3 regions of the Raoultibacter phocaeensis genome follow, and region 3 is predicted to be linked to each of the others. Evidence: predicted binding sites of a transcription regulator. Region 3 holds the regulator's gene; each other region holds the start of a gene.
The links. Region 3 encodes LexA, which represses DNA repair genes until DNA is damaged. Its sites were predicted from a motif close to CNAACANNTGTTNG; they were not measured.
Positions count from the first base shown of each region.

Region 1 (4,440 bases), on a different contig from region 3:
TCTTGCGTATCGAGGCGATGGTGCGCCCGATGATCTGTCGTTTAGCATCGTAATCCATGAGGTGAGGCTACGATTCCCTTAGGCAGGGGTCTTTGGATATAAGCGAATTTTTCGGATATAATAGAAGTTCTCTAAAAGGCCTCATGCGGTTAGACCGAGCGAAAGGCGAAACCGATCGACGAGAATACGATATCCGCACGCAGCCTGATGCCGACCGCGCTCGATCTGCATCGCCGTATAACCGAGGCCGTGCGCCACGAAGCCGGGCTCGCGTACCTTCCGTGCTGCCTGCTTGCCCTCCTCGTTTCTCACGGAGGCTCGATGCTGGTGCGCGAATTCCCCCGTGCGCTGATAGGAAACGAGAACACGGTCGTCGTTGCGGCCATCAAGCTTGAACGGGCGGGTCTGATCGAGAAGACTTCGCATCCCGACGATCGGCGCATTTCCGTGTTTCACGCTACTCGGCAGGGGATCGAATCCGTTAAGCGGGCTTTCGACGGTATCGAACGAGCGATGGGCGAGGCTCTTTCGGAAGCAGCTGAGCCGCGTTGCGCGCGCGTCTGCACGGCGGGTGCCGAAGATTGCGTCCGAGAGACCATGCGTACGTTCTTGGCTGCAGCACCTGGATTCTGTATACCTGCGATTGAAGCCAATGCGCTGGTACATGATCGGATTCCACCCGCCTTTCCCTTGGTCGTTTCGGCCCTTATCAGGTTGTGGTCGCAGACGGTCATCGAGCATGGCAATCTGACGCTGACGGGCTACCGATGCCTCGTTGCGCTGCGTGACGAGGGACGGTCCCTTCCCTGTTGCGCTCTTGCCGATTCGCTTGCTGTGGACCGCAGCACGATTTCGACTGTGATCAAGCCGCTGCATCGCGCGGATCTTGTCGAGTTTAGCCGGGGTGCGGATAAGCGGCAGCGCGTCGTATCGATCACGGCCCAGGGCATCGCGAACGCGAGGGAAGCGGCGGCAGAGCTCGACCGTGCAACAGCCCCGCTCTTTGCCGGCCGCGTGCTGTAAATCCGCAACTGCGCCCCTTCATTGGCTGTGCGTCGTATCCCGAAACCGGCCATCCCTCGTCGGATGTGCACCGTATCCCGTAACTGGCTGTCCACTCGTCAGATGATCACCGCATTCGTCGATGACCAGCCTTTTCGCCGTCGCGAATCCCGCCTTCACAACAAACTCCCGCAAACAAGGTAATAGGATAACATATCAGGGACATGAAGGCCTTGGCTTTGCAGCGGGTAGACCGCTCGTCTCCTCAACCGCCGATGGCGCAAATGGGTCGCTTTGCGTTTCCCACTGCCACTGAAAGCGGGCGCGCTGCCTTGTGTTCCAGCCGTCGAAAACCAAGCTGCGCGACACCCGATGCCGCTTGCCGCCTCGCATGTGCGCGCCAAAAATCGTCCATATGGATGATTTTTGGTGAGGATAATCGACGTACCCCCTTGATCGATGTCCTGAACAGGCATGATGCCCATAGTTTCTCGAGACAGCCGGAACGGTGCATGCAGCGGTACCAGAAATCGTCCATATGGACGATTTCTGGCATGAGCGATTGGCATCCTCCAGCAGCGGAACCTTGCGCTGCTGTTAAGCCATGCTCGGCACGGCACCCTTCTGAGACGCGGGAAGCAGTTCCCGCCCTGCGGCACGGCTGCCGTAAGGGCGTCGGAAAGGGCCCACCGCGAGGACCACGGGTCGGCGGGGGCGCCCCCGCCGGCGCGCTCGGGGCCGCATCGGCGGGTGCGGGCATGCGGCGGCGGTGGACTTGCGGCGGAAAGCCGCTCAAAAGCCCAAAAACCGCCGTCGTGAAGCGTTCGGCGGGCTTTGAAGCGTCAACGGAACGCGCAGGCAATGGACCTCCGCATACAGCGAGAAGCCAGCGTGCCGATGAGCAGGGGTTATCGTTGTCAGGGAATTCCCTTGCATCGGTAACTCGTTACGAAGCCCTTCATGGCGGCGGTTTTTGGGCTTCGGGGCTCATCCGCCGCAAAAGGCTCCACTGCTGTCAGGGGCTCCGCCGCTACAAGGGATTTCACCGCTTTTTGCTGATATCGGCACGGCCCGGCATGGTGCCTCGCGGCCATCTGGTGCATCGGTGCTCCGAGCGGGTGTATGGCAACGGCGTTTTGACGATGGAAACCTCGCTCCGCTGCAGCGTCTCGAAGCCTTGACGGGAACATGGTGGTTGACGGGCGCATCATCCTCGGCGGATGTGCGTCTTCGGTTGGCATGCAATCTTAGGGGACTCGCGAGCCTCGCTGCCCGTAGCGCCTCGAAGATCAGGCGGGAGCATAGCGGTTGTCCCCAGGGATAGCTCTGGCGGATGCGCCTAGATCGTGGGGTCTCCGCAAAAGGAAAGGCGCCCGCACGCGGACGCCTTCATAAGCCCCACCCCTGGTCTAGGATGAACCCACCTCGAAAGGTGGGTGCTCGCAGCTGGCTTCCTGGCTTTCGTATCAACGGATACGAATCTCCATTCCACCCGCTATCTTGAGCTCCCTAAAATATAGCGTCGGTCCATCGCAATTGATGATCCAGGAGCAGAGCGTGCTTTGAGTATATGGGTGCCTTCGATAGAATAAAAGTCTTGACATACAACCGTTATCTGCATGGGACAAAGCATCCATGGCACCGGGCGCTCTCGTTCGCGCAGCGTTCATATGAAGCGAACAAAAGTTTGTGTTTATCGACGGTACACGGTACAATGAACGGATGGATAATCTGTTCACCGAAATAGAAAACGATGCCAAGCGGTCGGTCGCACCGCTTGCCGTACGCATGCGTCCGCGTTCGCTCGACGAGCTTGTGGGGCAAGGGCAGGCGGTCGGCCCCGGAAGCTGGCTGCGCACCGCCATTGAAAACGATTCGCTGAGTTCGGTCATCCTATTCGGCCCGGCGGGTACGGGTAAGACCTCGCTTGCACACGTCATCGCCGAAACCACGAAGGCAACGTTTGTAGAGGTGTCGGCGGTCGGGGGCACGGTATCCGATCTGCGCCGAGAAATCGACGCCGCAGAAAAGCGTCTGACGATGAGCAACTTGCGCACCATCCTGTTCGTCGACGAGATCCACCGTTTCAACCGAAGCCAGCAAGATGCTCTGCTCCACGCGGTGGAGGATCGCATCGTCGTGCTTGTGGGCGCAACAACTGAAAACCCGTTTTTCGAAGTGAACTCCGCACTCATATCGCGTTCGCGCGTGGTCGAACTCAAAGGTCTTTCCGATGACGATATCCGCGAGCTGCTCGATCGCGCCGTGTCCGACGATCGTGGACTTGCGGGTGCGTACAAGCTCGACGATAAAGCCGCAGACGCCATCGTGCTTCTGGCTGGCGGTGACGGACGAGGGGCGCTCACCACGCTCGAGCTCGCTTCCGGCATGCTGCGCGCAGGTACGAAGCAGAAACCGGCAGTCATCGACGAAGACACCGTGCGCGCAACCACGCCGCACCGCTCGCTTCCGTACGACAAGAACAAAGATATGCATTACGACATCATATCCGCGTTCATCAAATCCATGCGCGGCAGCGATCCCGATGCGGCGTTGTACTGGCTCGCGCGCATGATCGACGGGGGAGAGGACCCCAAGTTCATCGCACGGCGCATCTTCATCCTCGCTGCCGAGGACATCGGCAACGCCGATCCGCAAGCGCTGCTCATCGCCGAAGCTGCGTTCAAGTCCGCCGAGGTCATCGGCTATCCCGAATGCCAGCTTATCCTCGCGCAGGCTGCAACCTACATGGCGCTCGCACCCAAGTCGAATGCCGCGTGCGGTATTTTCGATGCACTCGCCGAAGTGCGAAAGGGCCCCCTGCGCAGCGTGCCCGACAACTTGCGCGACCGGCACCGTCCCGGATCGGATGAGTACGGCGAATACAAATACCCGCACAACTATCCCGGGGGGTGGGTGGATCAGCAGTACTTGCCCGACGGCCTCGAGCGCGGAGCATTCTATCAGCCGGGCGAGCGCGGGTGGGAAGCGTATCGCACGGATGCGGTTACGCGCGATCGCAAGCCGGGGCAGTAAACGCGGCTCGCATACTCGTGCGGTATCGACTCGCATGCGGCTCGCATACCCGTTGGCCGTCGGGCCGCACGCGGCTTGTGCGCCAAGCGCCGTCGGGCTGCACGCGGCTTTCATATGGGCGCTCGTGGCCATGCCGTGTTCTTCGCGCAGGTAACATGACAGAAACGCACTATGAACGCCCCATGAAAACACTCGCGCGCGCGTATAGAATCAATTCGTACCGTGGTATAGTTATTGATTCGAAAAGCGAGGAGGAGTTCAATGGATTTCGCTGAAATAGTACAGATCGCACTTCCTATCGTGTACGTTCTAGTCGGTGCCGCTTTGGTATGGCTCGTCATCGAGCTCGTGCTCACAATCAGGAAAACGCGCAAAACGGTCGATGACGTGCAGCGCCAGATA
Region 1 covers NZ_CABDUX010000001.1:254,970-259,409, reverse strand. Annotated here, with positions in the region: gene FJE54_RS01105 (helix-turn-helix domain-containing protein) at 1-58, opposite strand, end outside; gene FJE54_RS01100 (helix-turn-helix domain-containing protein) at 208-1,023, shown strand; RNA gene ssrS (6S RNA) at 2,394-2,562, opposite strand; gene FJE54_RS01095 (replication-associated recombination protein A) at 2,725-4,038, shown strand; gene FJE54_RS01090 (DUF948 domain-containing protein) at 4,300-4,440, shown strand, end outside.
Region 1: the regulator LexA is predicted to act here: its motif matches at 2,679-2,692, upstream of FJE54_RS01095 (replication-associated recombination protein A).

Region 2 (4,440 bases), on a different contig from region 3:
CGAGAATATGCTGCCGAGCCAGTATCCGCGCGTGTCCGACGACCACATCGCCATCGAACTCGACTTCATGGCGAAGCTTTCCGAAAAGAGCTGTACGGCGCTCGAGGCGAAAGATCGGGAAGAATGCCAAAGGCTGCTTGCCGTCCAGCGCTCGTTTGTCCGCGAGCATCTGCTTGCATGGGTGAGCGCCTATGCTGCGGATGTTGCCGAAGACGCACCGGGATCGCTGTACGCCTGCGCAGGTTCGCTCATGGCGGCGTTTCTCCCAGTTGATGACCAGGTGCTCGGCGAACTGCTCGATGATGAGGCTTGCGGGTAATCGTTTCGGTTAGATGATCGAACAGTGGTTCGTTTCGGGTGGGTTCGCATGAGCAAAGCGGGTGATTCGTGATGAAGAACATGAAGCTTCGCGGGAAGACTACGATCGTGCTGATCGTGCTTCTGGTGGTGTCCGTTGCCCTCAACGTTGCCTGGAGCGATATGACCCAACGCGAACAGGCTGAGGCCGAGATGCTCGAAAAGGCGCGCATCCTTGGTAGCGAGATGGATGCTGTCTGGGAGTTCATGGACATGAATCAGGCGCGCATCGACACCGATTCCGACGGGACCTACAATTTCAAAGGGCTGTACTGCGCCATTGCAGGCAAGAGCATCGCCAAGATTCTCGAGCGCGATACGAACTACGTCATCCGTTACACCAATCAGGACCCGCGCAAGAAAGCCTCGATGTCCGACGAGTACGAAGCCGATGCCATCCGTATGTTCAAGGACGGCACAGCGAGCGAGAAGTACGGCATCGAAACGTTCGAAGGCCAAGAGGTGTTTCGCTACGTTTCTCCAATCTACCTCGAAGAATCGTGTCTCGATTGCCATGGTGACCCTGCGGGCGAGCTCGATGTGACGGGCTATCCTAAGGAGGGTATGGATGTCGGCGATCTTATCGGCGTCACGAGCATCATCATGCCGATCGATATCTACATGTCGGGAATCCAGGATAACGTTACCCGCCAGATCGGGTATTTCTCATTCATTATAATCATGGTGATCCTTGCCGTGTATTTCCTCATCACCCGCATGATCACGCATCCGCTCACGCAGGTCGAGGATGCCGTCGAACAGATCGAAGGCGGCAACTTCGAGGTAAACCTCGAAAGCATTCAGGCGAACGGCGAGATCAAAGACCTTGCGATGAAATTCGATTTCATGGCTGCCGAACTGCGCGATCTGTACAGCAACCTCGAGCGGCAGGTCGAAGTACGTACCGCTCAGCTCGAATCTGCCAACGAAATGCTCGAAGAGCAACGAAGCCAGCTTGCGAAAGTCAACGAAGAGCTGCAAGCGGAAAACCAGTACCAGTCCGACTTCCTTGCGATCATGAGCCACGAGCTGCGCACCCCGCTCACTTCGATCATCGCATTCACGGAGATATGGCAGAGCGCGAATGCCGCACGCAGTGACGACGAAGCGGCAGCGGTGAGAGAGGTCAAGGAGAACGGCCAGCTACTGTTGCAGATGGTGAATAACATACTTGAGATGGCACGGGTCGAGGCGGGCCGAACGGAGCTGATCGTCGAACCGTTCGACATGATGGATCTGATCGGCCTTGTGGAGCGGAGCCTCGGATTCCTTGCCGAACAGCGTTCGATCGAGCTGACCGCCGTCGTGCGCCCCGACGTTCCGATCATCAATGCCGACTGGGAAAAGATCAGGCGAATCGTGGAGAACCTTGTTTCGAACGCCATCAAGTTCACACGCAAGGGTGGCCATGTTCGCATCGAAGTGAAGTACGATCGGGTGCGTGAGCAGCTTTCCATCGAGGTATCCGACGATGGCGTCGGCATCAAGGAAGAGCACCTTTCGGATATTTTCGAACGGTTTACGCAAAGCGACAAATCGTCGTATCGCCGCTACGGCGGCAGCGGGCTTGGACTGGCAGTTGTCAAGGAGCTCGTAGAGATGCACCACGGGAGCATCGAGGTGCACAGCGTGTACAAAAAAGGGAGCACGTTCACCGTGTTCATCCCGACGGGCAACGAAAAGGAGTAGCGCGTGGCAAAGATCCTTTTAGCCGATGACGAGCCGAGCATGCTGAATCTGATCCGCCGTATTGTGGTGGGGGGCGGATACGAGTTCTGCTATGCAGCCGATGGGGACGAGGCGATCGAGGTGTATCGGCAAGAGCAGCCCGATCTCGTCATCCTCGACGTCATGATGCCGAAGCTCGACGGATTCCAAGTATGCCAAGCGCTGCGAAGCGAAGGTGCCATCATTCCGATCGTGTTCTTGACGGCGAAGGGAGATATCGTCGACAAAGGGGCGGGTTTCAACGTCGGCGGCGATGATTATCTCGTAAAACCGTTCGATCCGGAGGAACTGCTGCTGCGCATCGATGCCCATCTCAAACGCAACGAGCGCATCATGCCCAAACAGCAAGGCGACTGCGTGATGCTTGAGGGGCTTGAATTCGATACCAAGCGATCTCGCGTAACCATCGAGGGGAAGCGCATTGACTTCACGCCCAAGGAATTCCAGATTCTGTTCTTGCTCGCGAGCCATCCGGGCGAAGTGTTTACCCGCGAACAGCTCATCGAGGCGGTGTGGGGGGAGGAGTTTGTCGGCGAGACATCGAGCTTGCCCGTGTTCATACGCAAAATCCGGGAGAAAATCGAAGAGGACCCCTCGCATCCGGTGTATCTGCAAACCGCGTGGCGCTCAGGGTATCGTTTCGGGAACTAAACGCTCATGCGGAAACGCTTCGATAAATTCGTTTAGCCCGCAGCCGCGGCGGGCACGCTTTGCGAAGCTCCTGTGAGTTTCGGTGCAGCGAAGCGGGCGCATCCGTTTCACGTCCGTTGAACGCTTATGCGAACATATGATCCTTTTTGTGCTATGCTCGAAGGCTAAGGCCGCTATCGAATGACAGGAAGCCATGAGCGAGGACCGCACCTATGTATGCATCGACCTGAAGACGTTTTACGCTTCGGTAGAGTGCGTTGCGCGCGGACTCGATCCTTTTGCCACCAACCTCGTCGTAGCCGATCCTGAACGCACGCAAACCACCATCTGCCTCGCTATCACTCCTGCCATGAAAGACCTCGGAATTCGCAACCGCTGCAGGTTGTTCGAAATCCCCGAAGGCGTGCGCTACATCACGGCCAAGCCGCGCATGCGCCACTACATGGAGGTCTCGGCCGACATTTACGGCATCTATCTGCGCTACGTCAGCGCCGAAGACATACACGTGTATTCGATCGACGAATGCTTCATCGATGCGACCCCGTACCTCTCGCTATATGACGTGACGGCGCGGGAGTTCGCTGGCATGCTCATGAACGCAGTCTTCACCGAAACGGGCATTTGCGCGACGGCAGGGGTGGGAACGAACCTGTTTCTGGCGAAGGTCGCGCTCGACATCACGGCAAAGCACGCAAGCGACAACATCGGGTATCTCGATCAGGCTGAATTCGAGCGGCTCATTTGGGATCATCAGCCGATTACGGATATCTGGAATATAGGCCCTGGCACCGCGAAGCGCCTCGCAAAGTTCGGGGTGCACGATCTACGCGGCGTATGTCGGCTCGACGAAAGCGTTCTGTACTCGGAGTTCGGCGTAAACGCCGAGTATCTGATCGATCACGCTCACGGCATCGAGCCGTGCACCATCGCCCAGATCAAGGCCTACGAGCCGCAGGGGCGATCGATGTCGAACGGGCAGGTTCTACCTGGCGACTACACCTACGATGAAGCGCTCGTGGTGCTGAAAGAGATGGTTGATCAGCTTGTGCTCGAACTGGTAGAAAAGAGTCTTGTTGCCGAATCGATCTCGCTTTCGGTCGGTTACGCACGCGAGACCGCATCGGAGGATCGCGGAGAAGAACAGGCCTTCCAGGGCGAGCATGGCAAACGAACAGGATGGGGCGCTGGTTCGCGGACAGGCGGTACGCGCAAACTCCATGAGCGAACGAATTCCCTGAAACGGCTTCTTCCTCGTTTTGAAGAGCTGTTTGCCGATACGACCGATCGTGCGAAGCCCATTCGTCGTATCCATGTGGGATTCGGGTCGATTCTGTCCGAAGATTTCGCTACGGTCGATCTGTTCACCGACATCGAAGCCGAGGCGCAGGAGCGAAGCTTGCAGAACACGGTTCTCGCCGTCAAAGACCGTTTCGGCAAGAACGCGCTTGTGCGGGGTACGAGCCTTACCGAGAAAGCAACTGCGCGCGAGCGCAACGAGCAGGTGGGAGGTCATCATGCGTGACGACCGCGCCGACCGCGCCCAGCAATTCATACCGTTCGCCGCATTGAAGGGCTACTACGATCTTGTACGCCAACGTGAACGCACGCCTGAACCGCGGCGCGAGCAAACCGAAGAGCATGCGCTGCGGTTGTCGCGTAAGCTCGCACAGGTGCGTAAAGGCTCTATGGTTGCCGTCACGCACT
Region 2 covers NZ_CABDUX010000001.1:693,065-697,504, reverse strand. Annotated here, with positions in the region: gene FJE54_RS02795 (TorD/DmsD family molecular chaperone) at 1-319, shown strand, start outside; gene FJE54_RS02790 (ATP-binding protein) at 391-2,046, shown strand; gene FJE54_RS02785 (response regulator transcription factor) at 2,050-2,736, shown strand; gene FJE54_RS02780 (Y-family DNA polymerase) at 2,930-4,258, shown strand; gene FJE54_RS02775 (hypothetical protein) at 4,251-4,440, shown strand, end outside.
Region 2: the regulator LexA is predicted to act here: its motif matches at 2,866-2,879, upstream of FJE54_RS02780 (Y-family DNA polymerase).

Region 3 (4,440 bases):
AAGGGAAAGGACCTCGCCCGTTGCAGCGGGACCCATATCCTTGAGCGCATCGAGCACTGCCCTTCCCTCTTCGGAACTTACTTCTTGGGGAATATAAGCGAGATGCGATACCCCCTCAGCCGATGCATCGAGCAGGACTTTGAGAAACGTGCTTTTACCCGTACCGTTGCGACCGCGAAGGCCAATCCGATCGGTCGGACCCACGTATACTTCGGGATGGCGAAGGCAGCGTCCATCGCCCAAGGAGATGCTGCCTTTGTCGAGATGCGCTACCGTGCGTCGTCTTGAAGGCTCGGCGTTGATGGAAAGGGGCTTGTCGTATACCTTCTTGACCTGCGCTTTATCAAGGCGGTTTCGAGCTGCTTCGAGTTTCTTATCCATTTGGGCAGAGAGCAGGCCGGTTTTTCCATCCTGTCCCGAGACAACTGCCAATCGGAGCTTTGCGCGTCCGTCGTTATCGTGCTTGTCCAGGTTCTTGCCCGATCGCCGCGCCGCGCTTCTGCTTGCCACGGCTTTTCTTCGCGCGGATTCGGCCTGGGCTTTCGAAAGCTGCTCGCGTGCATGTTTTCGCTCGGCTTGCGCGGTTCGCAGCCTAATGTCCACGCTCGCCTTCGCTTCGGTGTAGGTGCCGGGCACCAATACGGCATGCCCGGCGTCGAGAAACAAGCACTGCCCGACGAGCGCATCGAGCAGAATCCGGTCATGGGAAACAAGCAGGCCGATGCCCTTGTACGAGGCGAGTGCCTTGAGAAGGACATCTCTCGTTCGGGCGTCGAGGTGGTTGGTCGGCTCGTCTACCGCGAGCACCGTCGGTTCGAGCGAAAGCGCACAAGCGATCTGGACGCGCTTCCGCTCGCCATGGGAAAGCGTGTCGTAGCGCCAGAGCCATTCGTCTTCGAGCTCGAGCATCGAGCGCAGGCGAACGGCATACGGGGTATAATCGACTGCGAAGTCGAACAGGTTCTCGGGTACATGCTCGGTCGATTGAGCGCAGTATACACCCGCCGGTGCAGGCCTGATGGCCCCTGCTGAGGGCTGCTCGATTCCACACAACAGCTTCAGCAGCGTGCTCTTTCCGGACCCGTTATTGCCGACGATGCCGGTCCAGCCTTCGCTGAACGTTGCCGTCACGGTTTCGAGGGCATAAGTTGGCGAATCTTCGTAAGCGTAGCTCACATCGGTTAGGTGCAGATACATGGCGACCTCCATTGAAATCAGAGGCGCAACGAATGGGTTTATGCAAAGGAAGCTGAGGAACGATGCTAGAAAACGATTGCACACCCGGTTGCGACAAAGGAATACGGCTTGTTGCATGGGTGCCCGAAGGCAATCGTTATTTGCGCATGTCTTTTCTCCTCGTATACGGTAAGAACGCCCGGTGGCGTTTCAACGAAGGAAGTGTAGCATATTCCTGTTCTCCGTGCAAAAAGAATGCGCCCCGGTTTCCCAGGGCGCTCACGCAGCTTCTCGCAGAACGCAGCATCTGCGGAAGACCGGATAGGCGAACGTTCAGACGCCGAAGAAGATGGTTGCGAAAGCAGCTACGGCAAGAGCGAGACCCGCGGAGACCGATTGCCACGGCGCTATGCGCCCGAAGGCTTTCCCTTGCACGGTTCCCGTACGAACCTCGGTAGCGAACTCGGAGTCGTGCAGCTTCTGGCTGAAGCGATGCACCTGGGTTGCAGCATGCGAGCCGTGCGATGCTTCGCGCATCGGAAACTCGATAATCGCCGCACGATCATGCATTCCGGAGACATCGGCCTTCAAAGCGGACGTTCCCACCACGGAGTAGCGCGCCTCGAAATTATTCATAAAACTGCCTCCTTGCTCTTGCATAGAACCTTTGTTCGTGTATACTATATGGCGAACAAAGGTTCATGTCAAGTTATTTCTCAAACATTTGTTCGAATTTTTGAAAGGAAGCCTTATGGCAGAAAAAGTCACGAAACGTCAGCAAGCGGTCCTCGACTGCATCGAGAGCTGCATCCGCGAGAAGGGGTACGGCCCCACCGTGCGCGAAGTATGCCAGAGCCTTGGCCTTTCCTCCCCCTCCACGGTCCACGTGCATCTCAAGGCACTTGAGGACAAGGGGCTCATCAAGCGTGATCCTCTCAAATCCCGTTCAATTGCCCTCACCTACCAGCTCGAAGATCACGAGTTTCCCGGCTCGGCCGAAGTGTCGCAGCCGAATTTCGGCAACCTCGTCAACCTTCCCCTTGTGGGCGACGTCGCAGCAGGTGTTCCCATTCTCGCGGAAGAGAACATCACCGATACCATCACGCTTCCTACCGATATCGTGGGCGATGCGGCTGCGTTCCTGCTTTCGGTTCGCGGCGACTCCATGATCGAAGCGGGTATCAACAGCGGTGATTACGTAGTGGTTAAAGAACAGCCTACCGCCAACAACGGTGACATCGTCGTAGCCATCATGGACGATGGCGCAACGGTAAAGCGCTTTTACAAGGAGTCCGACCACATCCGTCTGCAGCCCGAAAACTCTTCGATGGATCCCATCATCACAACCGATTGCTCTATCGCGGGCAAGGTAGTAGCTGTTTTCAGGCGCCTTTAAAACGACTACGGTACCGTTTAGCGTTTCACGAGGGAGCCGGTACGCCCCGACCGCTTATCGAACCGCGCTGCGGATCGTTTGCGGTCGGGGCGTTTTCGTATGACGGCCGATCGGGTCGAGCCTTACTCGGTTACAAGAAACTCGCTGAACATCGATGTGTAGGCGGGGGCTATCAGCATGTCTATACGCGTACCATCCTCGTCATGTTCTTCGCGTACGATCGAAGCGCGCTCATGCGCAATCGATACGAGGTCGCCCCGCCCGTACGGCACAAGCACCCTCAGCAGCTCGTCGCGGGCCGAAGCGATCGAGCTTACGCGTTGCACCAACTCGTCGATGCCGTCTCCCGTCAGCGCCGACACGGCTACGGCGTCGGGGTGGCGCTTTGCAAGCGCATCTCGCTCGTCGCAATCCAGCAAATCGATCTTATTGAACACTTCGACGCGCCTGATATCCTGCGCCCCGATTTGCCCGAGCACCTCTTCGACCGAGCGGATCTGGGCCTCTCTCTCGGGTGAAGAGGCGTCGATCACATGAAGGACGAGATCTGCTCCCGTAATCTCGTCGAGCGTCGATTTGAAAGCTTCCACAAGCGTATGGGGAAGTTTCTGAATAAAGCCGACCGTGTCGGTGAGCGTAATTTCCCGTCCCTCGGGAAGCACGAATTTCCTCGTCGTCGAATCGAGCGTCGCAAACAGCTTGTCGTAGCTGAGGACGTCGGCATCGGTGAGCGTGTTGAGCAGACTCGATTTGCCTGCGTTGGTGTATCCGGCAAGCGATACTTTGAACATACCGCTTTTGTAGCGGCTCTCCCGCTGAAGCGCTCGCACATCGGCGAGTTGCTTGAGTTCGCGTTTGATGGAGGTTATGCGCTTGCGCACCATCCTGCGGTCGACTTCGAGCTGGCTTTCGCCCTCGCCGAACCTCGAGCCGACACCGCCGCCCATGCGGTTCGAAGCGAGATGCGCCCACATGCCGCGTAACCGAGGGAGCAGATACTGGTTTTGCGCGAGCCTTACCTGCAGACGCCCTTCCTTCGTGGTTGCGTGGAGCGCGAATATATCGAGGATGAGCGCCGTGCGGTCGATGACTTTCACATCGCGCGGTACGATTTTTTCGAGATTCGATTGCTGAGACGGTGTGAGTTCGTCGTCGAATATGACAACATCGGCGCTGTGGGCACGGCACATGTCGGCGACTTCTTCCGCCTTGCCCGAACCGATAAACGTGCGGGGGTTCGGGGCGTCGAGCTTCTGCGAAGTGGAGGCAACCACGTCTGCACCGGCAGTGTTCGCCAGTCTGCCGAGTTCGGCAAGGCTTTCGGAGACGGGCCATGTCGTATCGCCGCGGTCTATGCCGACGAGCACAGCGCGCTCGCGTACTTCTTCAATGGTGAAATGCTTGGATTGGGTCATGGCAGTATGGCCTTTCAAAAGGTTCGGATGGGTGTATGCGAGTAAGAGCTTTTACCGCAACCTTATTGTGGCCATGTACGTGCTCCATCCTTTCCCGAATAAACAATAGTCTTAGATACTAGCACGCCTGCCGCCCATCGGGCAACAGGCGTGTTTTCATTCCGTTACGAAAGCCAATGCATCAGAGCGTTTCACCCTATGCTTTCGGATTGCGCCGCATCTTGCGCACGGACAAGGCGGCTGCGATCGCCGTCAAAATCCCCATAGCCGCAAGCAACGCTATGCCGACAACCGCCTCATCGCCCATTTTGGCCAATGCGGACGCATGTTTTCCCTGGTTCAGCGAAGTGTTGGAGGAACCGGGGTCGCCGGATGTCCCCGGATCAACGGGCTCGCCAGGGTCAACAGGACCGGGCGGATCGGGAAGCTTCGACCAGATCGCGTACAGCACCA
Region 3 covers NZ_CABDUX010000002.1:995,980-1,000,419, reverse strand. Annotated here, with positions in the region: gene FJE54_RS12040 (ATP-binding cassette domain-containing protein) at 1-1,197, opposite strand, end outside; gene FJE54_RS12035 (hypothetical protein) at 1,510-1,812, opposite strand; gene lexA (transcriptional repressor LexA) at 1,928-2,572, shown strand; gene hflX (GTPase HflX) at 2,695-3,987, opposite strand; gene FJE54_RS12020 (InlB B-repeat-containing protein) at 4,184-4,440, opposite strand, start outside.